One region of the Caloramator sp. E03 genome, then DNA from elsewhere that is predicted to be linked to it. Evidence: predicted binding sites of a transcription regulator. Region 1 holds the regulator's gene; each other region holds the start of a gene.
What was found. The regulator Rex, encoded in region 1, represses fermentation and respiration genes when NADH is low (regulators of the CRP and FNR family bind a similar motif). The targets are predictions, from matches to a motif close to ATTGTTAANNNNTTAACAAT.

Region 1 (3,205 bases):
GAAAACCAAATTGAAGATGCTATTAAAGGAGCACTTGATTTATAATGTATGACGTTGCAATAATAGGCAAAGGTCCTGCTGGAATATCTGCTGCAATAAACGCAATAGCAAGAAATAAGTCTGTTTTAATGTTTGGAAGGGACAGCAAAAAAGTTATGCTGTCCCCTTCAATCCATAACTATCCAGGATTTGTTGAAATAAAAGGTCCCGAACTTATTACAAAGCTAAATGACCATCTATCATCCCTTAACATAACCTTTTCATCAAAGATGGTAAATATGGTTTATACTATGGATAAATACTTTGCCATACAAGCTGAAACCGATATGTTTGAAGCTAAAACAGTAATACTTGCAGTAGGAGTTGATTTTAAAAAGTCAATCGATGGAGAGGACAAATTTTTAGGCTCCGGCGTTAGTTATTGTGCCACCTGCGATGCACCCCTTTATAAAGGAAAAACTGTTGCAGTTGTTGGATATAATAAAGAATCAATTGAGGAAACAAGATTCTTATCTGAAGTTTGTAACAAAGTTTATTTTGTACCAGCAATAAACGATGATTTTAATTTTAATAACAACGTAGAAATAGTAAAGGATATGCCTTTAAGATTTGAAGGTGATTTATCAGCAAAGAAACTTATTCTAAAAAACAATGAAATTTCAGCCGATGGCTTCTTTGTGATTAAAGATAGTTATCCATTAAAAACATTAATTCCTGGACTTGATGTAGATGGTGCTCATGTTAAAGTTAATAGAAATATGGAAACTAATATAAAAGGTCTTTTTGCAGCAGGGGATGTTACAGGAAAGCCCTACCAGATAGCAAAAGCCTTAGGTGAGGGGCAAGTGGCAGCACTTTCTGCAGCAGACTATATAGATAACCTAAAATAGGGCATGTTATACATGCCCTATTTCTTATAGATAAGGTTTATTTATCTTTAAAAAGTTTATCTTCATTTAGCCTATAGCTTAAAGTCAATAGGCTTTCGCTTAAGTGTACATTCTCAACTATTACATCATCTGGAACAGTTAAATCTGTTGGAGCAAAATTCCATATTGCCTTAATTCCATTTTTAACAAAAATATCCGCAATACCTTGAGCCTGCTTTTTGGGAACACATATAATTCCAATATCAATTTTATTATTTTCGAGAAAATCTGGAAGCTCTTCAACATCCCTAACCTCAAGATCTCTTATTTTAATACCAATTAGCTTTGGATTTTTATCAAACATTCCCTTTAATACAAATCCAAGCTTTTCGAAATTAGTATAGTTTGCAATAGCCTGTCCTATATTTCCTGCTCCGATTATAACTGTAGTATAACTCCTGTTTAGTCCTAATATTTTGCTTATCTGATCATAAAGCTCCCTTACGTTATATCCATAGCCTTGCTGTCCAAAATCTCCAAAACAGTTTAAATCCTGCCTAATTTGAGATGCTGTAAAGCCCGTCCTTTCTGAAAGTTCCTTAGATGATATCCTTGTTATGTCATTATTTAAAAGTTCTCCGAGATACCTGAGATATTTAGGGAGTCTCCTGATAACAGCCATTGAAATCATAGTTTTCTTGTTCATGATACAAATTCAACTCCTAAATTTTTAATTTTATAATTAAAATATATTAAATAATATTTACATAATATTTACTTTATTATTTTATATAAATATGTTAATATATAAACATTTATGTGTCAATCAAAATAAATTTCATAAAATATATTCAATTGATAATTTTTTATAGTAAAATATTTTTGTTACTATATATTTGGGGTGTTTATATGATTGCATTATCTTTAAATAAAATACAAAAAAGCTATGGTATAGAAGTAATATTAAAAGATATTACATTTGCAATAAATGAATATGAAAAGGTTGGATTAGTAGGACCAAACGGAGCAGGTAAAACTACCCTGTTTAAAATAATTTGTAATGAACTAAAACCAGACTCTGGTGATATTTTTATAGGTCAAAACAAGAAAATTGGATATTTATCCCAAAATTTAGACCTTGATGAAAACCTTACAGTTTTTGAAGAAACAATGAACGTTTTTTCAAATATAAAAAATATAGAAAACAGGTTAAGAGAACTTGAAATACTAATGTCAAAAGAAAACTTTAACTCTAACGAATATAAAAAATTACTTAATGAATATGGTCACCTTCAGGAAGAATATGAAAGAAATAATGGCTATGGTTGTGAAAGTTTTGCCAAAGGTATGCTGATAGGTCTTGGAATATCAAATGAAGATTTTTCAAAGAAAATAGCAAACCTTTCTGGAGGTCAAAAAACAAGGGTAGCATTATCTAAGCTTTTGCTATCTAATCCTGACATACTCCTTCTTGATGAGCCAACTAATCATCTTGACCTTGACGCTATACAGTTCCTTGAAAACTTTCTTAAGGAATATAAGGGAACTGTATTAATAATATCCCATGACAGGTATTTTCTTGATGAGATTACTAATAAAACTTTTGAGCTTAATAATGGGATTGTAGAAGAATACAATGGCAATTATTCCTTTTTTATTGCTGAAAGAGAAAAGCGACTTGAGCAAAGCATGAAAGAATATTCTCTTCAGCAAAAAGAAATAAAAAGACTTGAGGAGATTATAGAAAGATATAGATCTTTCAATAGAGAAAAAAGTATAAAGCAGGCTGAAAGCAGGGAAAAGGCTTTAGAAAGAATACAAAGGCTTGAAAAACCACTCACTGAAGATAAAACTGCTAAAATCAAATTCGATGTTAAATACAAAAGTGGAAATGATGTGCTTATTGTTGAAGACCTTTCAAAATCCTTTAATGATAAAACTTTATTTACCAACCTATCTTTTATGATAAAAAGAGGAGAAAAAACAGCACTCGTTGGGGAAAATGGCAGGGGAAAAACAACTTTATTCAAGATGATTTGTGGAAAATTAAATCCCGATAATGGAATGATAAGGCTTGGTAAAAATGTTTATATAGGATATTATGATCAGGAACAAAAAGACTTATCACCTGACAAAATGATAATAGATGAAATTTGGGATGATTACCCCAACTTGACTATAACTCAGGTAAGAAACTACCTTGCTGCATTTTTATTTACAGGGAATGATGTGTTTAAGAAGGTTGAAAGCCTATCTGGAGGAGAAAAATGCAGGCTTTCTCTTTTAAAACTTATGCTATCTAAAGCTAACTTTCTCCTATTAGATGAGCCTACAAA
Region 2 (3,205 bases), 1.2 Mb from region 1:
ATCTATATTATAACACATTGTTACACATTGTGCACTATAAAAATTTAAAATTTGACAAAAAAATAAGCCTATATCAAGGCTTTAAGGCACTTTTTTTGTCTTGCAACTGTCAAAGACCCGAGCTCTCCCCATGGATTTGCCGGCATCAAGTAACCATATCAAAAACATCACCCCTAAAAATCAAAACAAAGTTTTCTTATTTATTTTATCATATAATAAGACTAACATCATTAGATAATTATATGCAATTTTGTACAATTGCTGATATAATATATATAGTTTTATTTAATAATGAAAGGAGGTAATATTATGTTTTGGAAACAATTGCTTATTGTATTTGGGCTTGCCACATTTTCTTTAGTTATATTCTATTACATAAGAGCAACCATACTATTAAAATACAAAATTAACAAGAATTATTTTCTTGTACTTTTAATAATTATATTTATTCTTCCGCTAATTTTTCAAAAACAATTTACGTCATCAATTTGGATTCAATATTTGCAAATCTTATTAGTGTCTTTATCTTTTCTTTCATATATGGAAATTGTAAAAATAAACAAAGCCGAAAAGAATAAACCAATAATAGGTAGGCCTAAAGCAAAACCTTCAAGAGCAAAAAATAAAGATGTGAAATAGACTTCTTTTATAGAAGTCTTTTCCATTATATTGACATAATCTTATTATTGTGATATTATGATATTGTTCTTGCCGAAGTGGTGGAACTGGCAGACGCGCCGGACTCAAAATCCGGTGGAGTAAAATCCGTGCGGGTTCGACCCCCGCCTTCGGCACCAAAAGTAAAGGTTTCTCTTAATTGAGAAGCCTTTACTTTTTTTATAAAAATTTAATTATAATTTAAATAAAATAGCTCAATAATAGGTAAATCCCAATATATAACATTTAATTGTGTTTTTCTTTTTAACTATTATGTTTTATAATTAAAATATAGAATATATTTTATAATCATAATTTAATTAATTTTTAGTTATTATTTTTTATTTTATAACATTAACCACTATAATTATTTCCTCTATTACATTCAAATAAATCTTAGGGGGTAGTAATAGAATGAGAAAAATACTTGTAACTGGTGCTTTAGGGCAAATAGGTACTGAACTTGTACTATATCTTAGAGAAATATACGGAAATTTAAACATAATAGCAAGTGACATTGCCCCTAAAGGACCTGAAAAGGTTCTCAAAGCAGGACCTTTTGAAATCGTGAACGTACTTGATGCAAAACGAATAAATGAAGTTGTTGAAAAATATAAACCTGATGTTATTATCCACCTTGCAGCAATATTATCAGCAGTAGGAGAGAATAATCCAGCTCTTGCATGGAACGTAAATATGTATGGGCTTTATAATGTACTTGAAGTTGCTAAATCAAATGGTTGTGCAGTATTTACTCCAAGTTCAATAGCTGCCTTTGGGCCTTCAACTCCAAAAGATAAAACTCCACAGGATACTATTCAAAGACCTACAACTATGTATGGAGTAACAAAAGTAGCTGGAGAATTATTGTGTGATTATTACTTCTATAAATACGGTGTTGATACAAGAGGCGTAAGATTTCCGGGGCTTATATCCTACGAGGCCCTTCCAGGTGGAGGAACAACAGATTATGCTGTTCACATATACTATGAAGCAGTAAAAAACAAAAAATATACATGCTATATAAAAGAAGGAACATATATGGATATGATGTATATGCCAGATGCACTTAATGCTGTAGTAACCCTTTTGGAAGCTAACCCTGATAAGTTAATTCACAGAAATGCCTTTAACATTACAGCAATGAGCTTTGCACCTGAAGATATATACGCCGAAATTAAAAAGATAATACCTGAATTTACAATGGACTACAATATTGATCCTATAAAACAGAAAATTGCTGAGTCTTGGCCAAATTCCCTTGATGATACTGCCGCAAGAGAAGAATGGGGATGGAAGCCAAAGTATGACCTTCCTCTTATGACAAAGGATATGATAGAAAAACTTAGCATAAAATTAAAGTAGGAGATAATCTCCTACTTTTTGCTTGTAAAAAAAGCTCTGCAAGCTCTGTAGAGCTCGTATATATCTGCCTTACTTGTAATTTCAAATGGAGAGTGCATACCAATTATCGGTAAAGAAATATCTCCAGCTTCAGCACCATATTGCCCAAGTATATAGGATATAGTTTCACTTCCTCCCCCATCTACTTTTCCAAACTCTGCATGCTGCCATATTATATCGTTTTCGTAAAAAATACTCCTTAAATAATTTAAAAATTCTGGACTCGCATCATTAGTTTCAATTTTTCCTTTAACACCGTTATATTTATTTATTACAACACCACATCCAAGATAGGCAGTATTATTTACATCAAACACTGAACTATAATTAGGATCATAAGCACATATACCATCGACAGAAAGCATTTTTGAATTCTTTAATGTTTCAAGAAGCTTTAATCCATTATAACCACAGGTTAAATCTAATATTTCAGATACAACCTGTTCAAAGAATTTAGAATGAGCACCTGTGCTTCCAAAGTTGCCCGTTTCTTCTTTGTCCACTAAAAGTACCGCATTTGTTTTATAGCTATCCTTAACTTTTAACAAGGCACTAAATGATGTAAAAACCCCTGCTCTATCATCCTGTCCATAAGCCATTATCATACTTTTATCAAGACCTGAATCCCTTGCAATTCCTGAAGGTACTGCTTCAAGTTCTGCAAAAACTAAATCCTCTTCATTAATCTCATATTTTTCATTTAAAATATTTAAAATGTTATGTTTTACTTTTTCATCAACAGGGAAATCACTAGGTATGCTACCAAATACTATGTTCAAATCCTCTCCATTAATACCTGTTAATAGGTTCTTTTGCATCTGCTCCTCTGATAAATGTATTAGTAAATCGCTAATATAAAAAACAGGGTCTTTATTTTCTTCTCCAATGTTTATCTCTATTATTCCCCCATCTTTTTTTATTACAATACCATGAAGTGCTAAAGGTAATGTTGTCCATTGATATTTTTTTATTGAGCCATAATAATGGGTATCAAGTAATACATATCCTCTGTCCTCATATAAAGGCTTTGGCTTTATATCAAGCCTTGGACAATCAGTATGGGCTGCAATTAGATTAAAACCTTTAGTCATGATTTCATAACCAATTACAAAAAAAGCGGCTCCCTTGCCCCTATTTATTTTAT
Region 3 (3,205 bases), 150 kb from region 1:
TTCTCCCTCATATAAGGAAGGCACATGTGAAGGTTGGCTTTATTGTTATACACTGCAATTGCCTTCTCCCTGCAGCTTGAATATCCGCAGGCACCACAGTTTAATTCGTCCTCCTTTTTAAACTTGCCTATTTTTCTTAATATACTTCTTATAGTCTTTTCATCAGGTATATCATTACACTTCATTTTATTAAAAAATTCTTTATGCAAATCAATCTCAATATCGAATTTACTAATGTTTTCAACTTTATTTGCTTTTTCTATATAGTTTAAAACTTTATCCATAGCATTGATATAACTATAATCATCATTGTTTATGCAAGGACCATTAATACACCCACCATAACAGCTATTCATCTCAATAAAGTAACCAAAAGCTCTGCCATTTTTAATAGCTTCAAAAGTTTTCATACAGTTTTCTATTCCATCAATGCTTATAAACCTGTAATTGCTTTTTTCCTTATTTTCAATAGTCTTAAGAATTCCTCCAACAAGAGGATAAAACCTTGCATTAAGCTTTTCAGAACCTTCCTCTTCGTCCTCATCTATCAAACTAATACCTTCTGTATCCATCCACCTTTGTAATTCCTCAAAGGTTATTACTGCATCAATAAATTTTTCATTTTCTCCATCTTTGTATTCTTCCTTTTTAGCAAGACAAGGTCCTATAAAAACAACTTTAATATCATCACCATATAGTTTTTTCATTATCTTTGCATGGGCAATCATAGGCGATACTACTGGTGCAAGGTACTCTAATACTTCAGGATAATATTTCTCTGCAAGTAAAACAATTACAGGACAAGCTGTTGAAATTATATTCTTCATTTTCCCATTACTAATTAATTTTTCATACTCCTGTGAAACTTTTGCGGCGCCAATTGCTGTTTCTTCTATATATGCAAAACCAAGCTTTTTAATAGCATTATATATAGCTTTTGCACTTTTTGTATTAAAAGCTGCTGTAAACGATGGAGCAATACTTGCATAAACCTTATATTTCTTTTCAATAAATCTCTTCACCTTTTCTATTTCATCCACTACGCTTTTAGCATTTTGTGGACATACTTTAAGACAATTTCCACATAGTATACAGCTGTCTTCCATTATTTGAGCCTGGTCATTATTAAAAGATATGGCTTTTACAGGACAGCTTCTTATACACTTGTAGCAGTTTTTACAGTTTGCTTCTTTGAATCTTATTGTATTCATAATACATCAAACCCTCATCAAAATATGCTCTTTAAATTTTTCCTTAGCATTTTCAGGCGTTACATTGCCTATTACTTCTTCCCCAACCTTAATAGAAACTCCTTTTGTACAGTTTCCAAGGCAAAAAGAAGCTTTAAGTTCAACCTTATCCTCAAGATGCATTTCTTTAATAATATCTTGAAATATCTTCATTATTTGATAGGAACCTTTAAGATGGCATGAACTTCCTACACATATATAAACACTTAACACATTAATCCCTCCAAAATAAATGTTAATTTGTTAACAATAATTATTGTAACAAATAATAAAATACTGTACAATAGAACAAAGTGGTATATTAATAAAATAATCATTTTTAAGTATTTTTTATTGAAAAACTACCTATATTTTATGCGTTGATATTTTTTTAAACTGATAGTATACTTTTAAATGGCTAGTGCTAATATTAAATAATTATAATAAATTCTATAAGGAAGTGGTATAATGAGGAATTTTGAAAATGATGTTCAGCTTATAAAATATAAAGTTTTAAAGCAGGTAATAAAATATACAAAAGAAGGCAACTTAAACGAAAAAATCTTGGACATCCCAAAAGAAGTAATTCCTGGGCCAAAGCCAATGACAAGATGCTGTATATATAAGGAAAGAGCCATTGTTTCAGAAAGAGTAAAGCTTGCAATGGGGGGAGACAAAAGCAATCCAAATATTATAGAAGTTATTAGTGAAGCCTGTGATGAATGCCCAATTCATCGTTTTAAAGTAACTGAGGCCTGCAGAGGGTGTCTTGCCCACAAATGCAAAGAAGCCTGCCCTGTTGGTGCAATTTATATAATCGATAGAAAATCCTATATAGATCATGAAAAGTGTATAGAATGTGGAAGGTGTAAAAACGCATGTCCGTATAATGCAATATCTGATGTTATGAGGCCCTGCAGAAAAGCTTGCAATGCTTCAGCACTTTACATTGATGAAAATAAAAAAGCAGTTATAGATAATGATAAATGCATTCAATGTGGTGCCTGTGTATATCAATGTCCTTTTGGTGCAATAATGGACAAGTCCTTTGTCGTTGATATAGTTAACCTTCTAAAAAAAGCTAAGGAGGATAAAAATATTCATGTATATGCTGTAATAGCTCCTTCAATATCAAGCCAATTTACCTATGCAAGAATTGAACAGGTTGTAACTGGAATTAAAAAGCTTGGCTTTTATGATGTCGTTGAAGCAGCCCTTGGAGCGGATATGGTAGCAGAAAATGAATCAAAAGAACTTGTAGAAAAATTAAAGGATAAGAAATTTATGACAACATCCTGCTGCCCTGCTTTTGTGTCATTTATTGAAAAAAAATATCCTGACCTTAAAGGTAACATATCTTCAACTGTATCACCTATGATTGCAGTATCAAGGCTTATAAAGGAAATGGACAGCAATGCTAAAATTGTATTCATAGGCCCATGCACTGCTAAAAAAGCAGAGATTCAAAGAGAAGAACTTAAAGGAAGTACAGATTATGTAATGACATTTGAAGAACTTCAGGCAATGCTAGATGCTTTTGATATAAATATTGAAGAATGCGAAGATGGGGTTTTAAACAATGCATCTTTCTTTGGAAGAATATTTGCAAGATCAGGGGGAGTAACTGAAGCAGTAAAGGAGGCTATTAAAGAGCAGAATTTAGAGGTAGAATTTAAGCCTGTCGTATGCGATGGATTGAAAGAGTGTGACAAAGCTTTAAAAATCGCAAGGGTTAATAAATTAAACGGAAACTTCATAGAAGGCATGGCATGTGTTGGAGGATGTATAGGTGGTGCTGCATCCTTAAGCCACGGCCCAAAGGACAGAAGCGAAGTTGATAAATATGGTAATTTAGCAATAGAAAAGAGCATTAAAGATTCTTTAAGAGTCTATAATGTAAAAGAAATTAATATGCATAAAGAAGAATAGCTTTTAAATACATTATTGGCTCTTTGTCAATTGTTGGGGCGGGTATT
Region 4 (3,205 bases), 900 kb from region 1:
AGCCTCCTTTATTTCTTTTCTTCCATAGGTAATCTTCTAGTAAGTGGGTAATCTATTGTTCTAAATACATGATCTGTATGATGGTAAACAGAAAGTCCTGCTTTTGGAGCACAGCACATTACAGTATTTGTACAATCGCTGCAATTTGATACAAGTACTCTCTTTGCTCCTTGTTTTTTAAGATACATAATACCTTGTGCTTGCCCTGGGCAGTCTCCTGGTGTTAAGCATTTATTTGCCCCTTTAACTTCTACTACATTTTTACACTTAGTAACTCCAACTACTTTTGATCCCATTTTAGCTGCAATATCTCTAAGCCTTTCTTCATTTGCACCACAAGCACAAACAAGAAGTCCTAAAGGTCCTTCATATTTTGGAAGCTCAATTGTGACAATTGCGCCACCTGAAATCTTTGTTAAATATGATGTTTCAATATCCTTTGCTACTCCTGTATATGGTCCTCCAATTATTAGCTCACCATATTTACCATCAATTCCTCCTGCCTTTTCAATCAAATCCTTTATCGGAGTACCGACTGGAACTTGAAAGAAGACATTAGGTTTTATACCACTTTTGAGTTTCCCAACAACAGTTATATCCTTATCTATTACTGGCTTCCTATCTTCAATAGCTCTTGTAATATTAGCAAGCGTTTCAGTGTTTAATACTACGCATTTTGCTTCAATTGGAAGCTGTGTTGGTTCAAGCCATATTCCAAAAATTGAATGAATAACTGCTCTTTCCTCTCCTGCAGGATACATATCAGGAAGTTCTTTTATTTCAATGTCCTTTGAAGCATTAAGAGACTTTTTTATTGCTTCAATTGCTTTTTTATTCTTCCCCTTTATTGCAATGTATCCTTTTGGTGCCTTTGTTGCCTTCATCGCATATCGAATACCCCTAATTACGATATCCGGATCCTTTTCAAGGAGTTCTATATTATGGTGTAAAGCAGGTTCACACTCAGCACAGTTAGCAATTATATACCCATCTTCTATTTGTGATTTTAATTTTACATGGGTTGGAAAACCTGCACCACCTGCACCTACAACTCCTGCTTCGTAAACAGCCTCAACTATGTCATCACACTCTTTAATTTTTACATAGTCATCAGATTGAACATCGTCAGCTTCAATTAGAATTTCTTTATCTGTAATTTTGCTTACTGTTCCTGAAATACTTGAATGAATCTTAGCACCTAAACCATTAGGCTGTGCAATGCATTCTCCTCTTTTTACATGCTGTCCTTCCTTAACAATTGGAACTGAAGGTGCACCTACATGCATTTTTAAAGCGAAACTATAAACCTTTGCCACACTATCACCTCCATCTATTTCTCATTTATATATTTTGCAAATAGCATGCCAAATTTTTTATTTATTTATAATTTTAATAACAGGCATTACATCTATTATTATTCGTAATCTTTATTCATTTTATTTATTTTAGGTTAAATATGCATGTCAAAATTTCGACACATTTTTTGTTTATTTATAAATCAATTATTTGAAAATACTTTATGTTGCTTAATATAATAAAAAAATTAACAGTGTCAATAATGTGACACTGTTGTCAAAAATTTGACATATATATTAAACATAAATATGTTTTAATTTAGTCCATATTGATTTAATTTATAGTAAAGTGTTGTTCTTTTTATATTTAATATCTTTGCAGCCTTTTGCTTATTCCCATTAGTCATCTTTAAAATCTTTCTAATGGTTTCTTTTTCTACCTTTTCAACTATTTTTTGAAGGTCATATTCATTTTCATAAGTATCAACATTTTGTATTCCACTATTAAATATATACTCAGGAATGCATGACAAGTTTATATTACCATCATTAGATAATATAACCATCCTTTGTATTACATTTTTTAGTTCTCTAATATTACCCTCCCATGAATATCTTTCAAGAATATCATAAACTTCCTCATCAACTTTATAAATTTTAATTCTTTCCTTTTCTGCCATATCATTTATAAAAATATTTACAAGATCTTTAATATCCTCTCTTCTTTCTCTAAGAGGAGGAAGTTCAATCTGCACTACTGCTAACCTGTAAAACAAATCATCTCTAAATTTATTTTCCTTTATTAGCTTTTTAAGATCTTTATTGGTAGCTGCAATTATCCTTGTATTTGTTGGTATTGCTTTTTCACTTCCAAGCCTGTAGATTATTCCATCCTGTAATACCCTTAAAAGCTTTGCTTGCATCTCAAAAGGCATATCCCCAATTTCATCAAGAAACAAAGTACCATTATTCGCAAGCTCAAACTTTCCCATTTTACCCTTTTTAGCAGCACCTGTAAATGCTCCTTCTACGTATCCAAAAAGTTCACTTTCGAGAAGTTGTTCGGGTATAGCACTGCAGTTTACTGCAACGAAGTTCCCGCTCCTACCACTTGCCTCATGTATAGCCTTTGCAAAAACCTCCTTGCCTGTACCACTCTCACCTGTAATCAATATGCTTGCAGATGTTTGGGCAACCTTTTGAGCAAGAGCAATAGCATCAATTATCTTTTTGTTTTTACCATATATATTTGTAAAACTGTATTTGTTTGCTATTTCCTTTTTATATGCACTTTCAAGAAACTCAACCTTTTCCTTTGCATTTTCAAGTTGTTTTGAAAGGTTAACAACCTCAGTAATATCTCTATCCGTTGTAACACATCCTATGATTTCTTGCTTTGAGTTGAAAATAGGTATAGCACTTAAAATTACACTTTTCCCTTTTATAGGTTCATGTTTCATGTTTTCTATTGGTTTTCCTTCTTTTAATACTTTTAAAATCATTGCATTTGGAAAAAAATCTTTAATATGTTTCCCTATTATTTCTTCAGCCTTAACATTATAGAGCATCTCAGCGCTTTTATTCCAATATATAACATAACCCATATTATCAGCTATACATATTGCTTCATGAATATTTTCTATTATATTATTTAGAAAATCAAAAAGTTCATTCATCTTAATATAGAATGTATCTCTTATGTTATTACTTGTTAAAATTCCAATGACTTTATTATTTTCAACTACGGGAAGCCTGCCTATATTATTCTTTATCATTAAATCTCTTGCTTCTTTTACTGAGAAATTTGGATTTATCGTTATAACATCTCTTTTTATATATTTCTCTAATGCACTATTAAAATCTATTCCTAATCTTTTTATTTTAGACAGATCAGATCTTGTAAATATCCC

Region 2: FDN13_RS01705 (L-threonine 3-dehydrogenase) is a predicted target of Rex. The motif match lies at 994-1,013, and genes of this name have one in related genera.
Region 3: FDN13_RS10740 ((2Fe-2S) ferredoxin domain-containing protein) is a predicted target of Rex. The motif match lies at 1,482-1,501, and genes of this name have one in related genera.
Region 4: prdC (proline reductase-associated electron transfer protein PrdC) is a predicted target of Rex. The motif match lies at 1,569-1,588, and genes of this name have one in related genera.

The regions. Positions count from the first base shown of each region.
Region 1 covers NZ_CP040093.1:2,069,706-2,072,910, reverse strand. The annotation lists gene trxA (thioredoxin) at 1-45, shown strand, start outside; gene FDN13_RS10115 (NAD(P)/FAD-dependent oxidoreductase) at 45-890, shown strand; gene FDN13_RS10110 (redox-sensing transcriptional repressor Rex) at 928-1,575, opposite strand; gene abc-f (ribosomal protection-like ABC-F family protein) at 1,779-3,205, shown strand, end outside.
Region 2 covers NZ_CP040093.1:314,950-318,154, forward strand. The annotation lists gene FDN13_RS01695 (hypothetical protein) at 310-639, shown strand; tRNA gene FDN13_RS01700 (tRNA-Leu) at 711-797, shown strand; gene FDN13_RS01705 (L-threonine 3-dehydrogenase) at 1,072-2,022, shown strand; gene FDN13_RS01710 (aminopeptidase) at 2,034-3,205, opposite strand, start outside.
Region 3 covers NZ_CP040093.1:2,221,399-2,224,603, reverse strand. The annotation lists gene FDN13_RS10745 ([Fe-Fe] hydrogenase large subunit C-terminal domain-containing protein) at 1-1,211, opposite strand, end outside; gene FDN13_RS10740 ((2Fe-2S) ferredoxin domain-containing protein) at 1,218-1,463, opposite strand; gene FDN13_RS10735 (4Fe-4S dicluster domain-containing protein) at 1,698-3,158, shown strand.
Region 4 covers NZ_CP040093.1:2,970,097-2,973,301, reverse strand. The annotation lists gene prdC (proline reductase-associated electron transfer protein PrdC) at 9-1,316, opposite strand; gene prdR (sigma-54 dependent transcriptional regulator PrdR) at 1,610-3,205, opposite strand, start outside.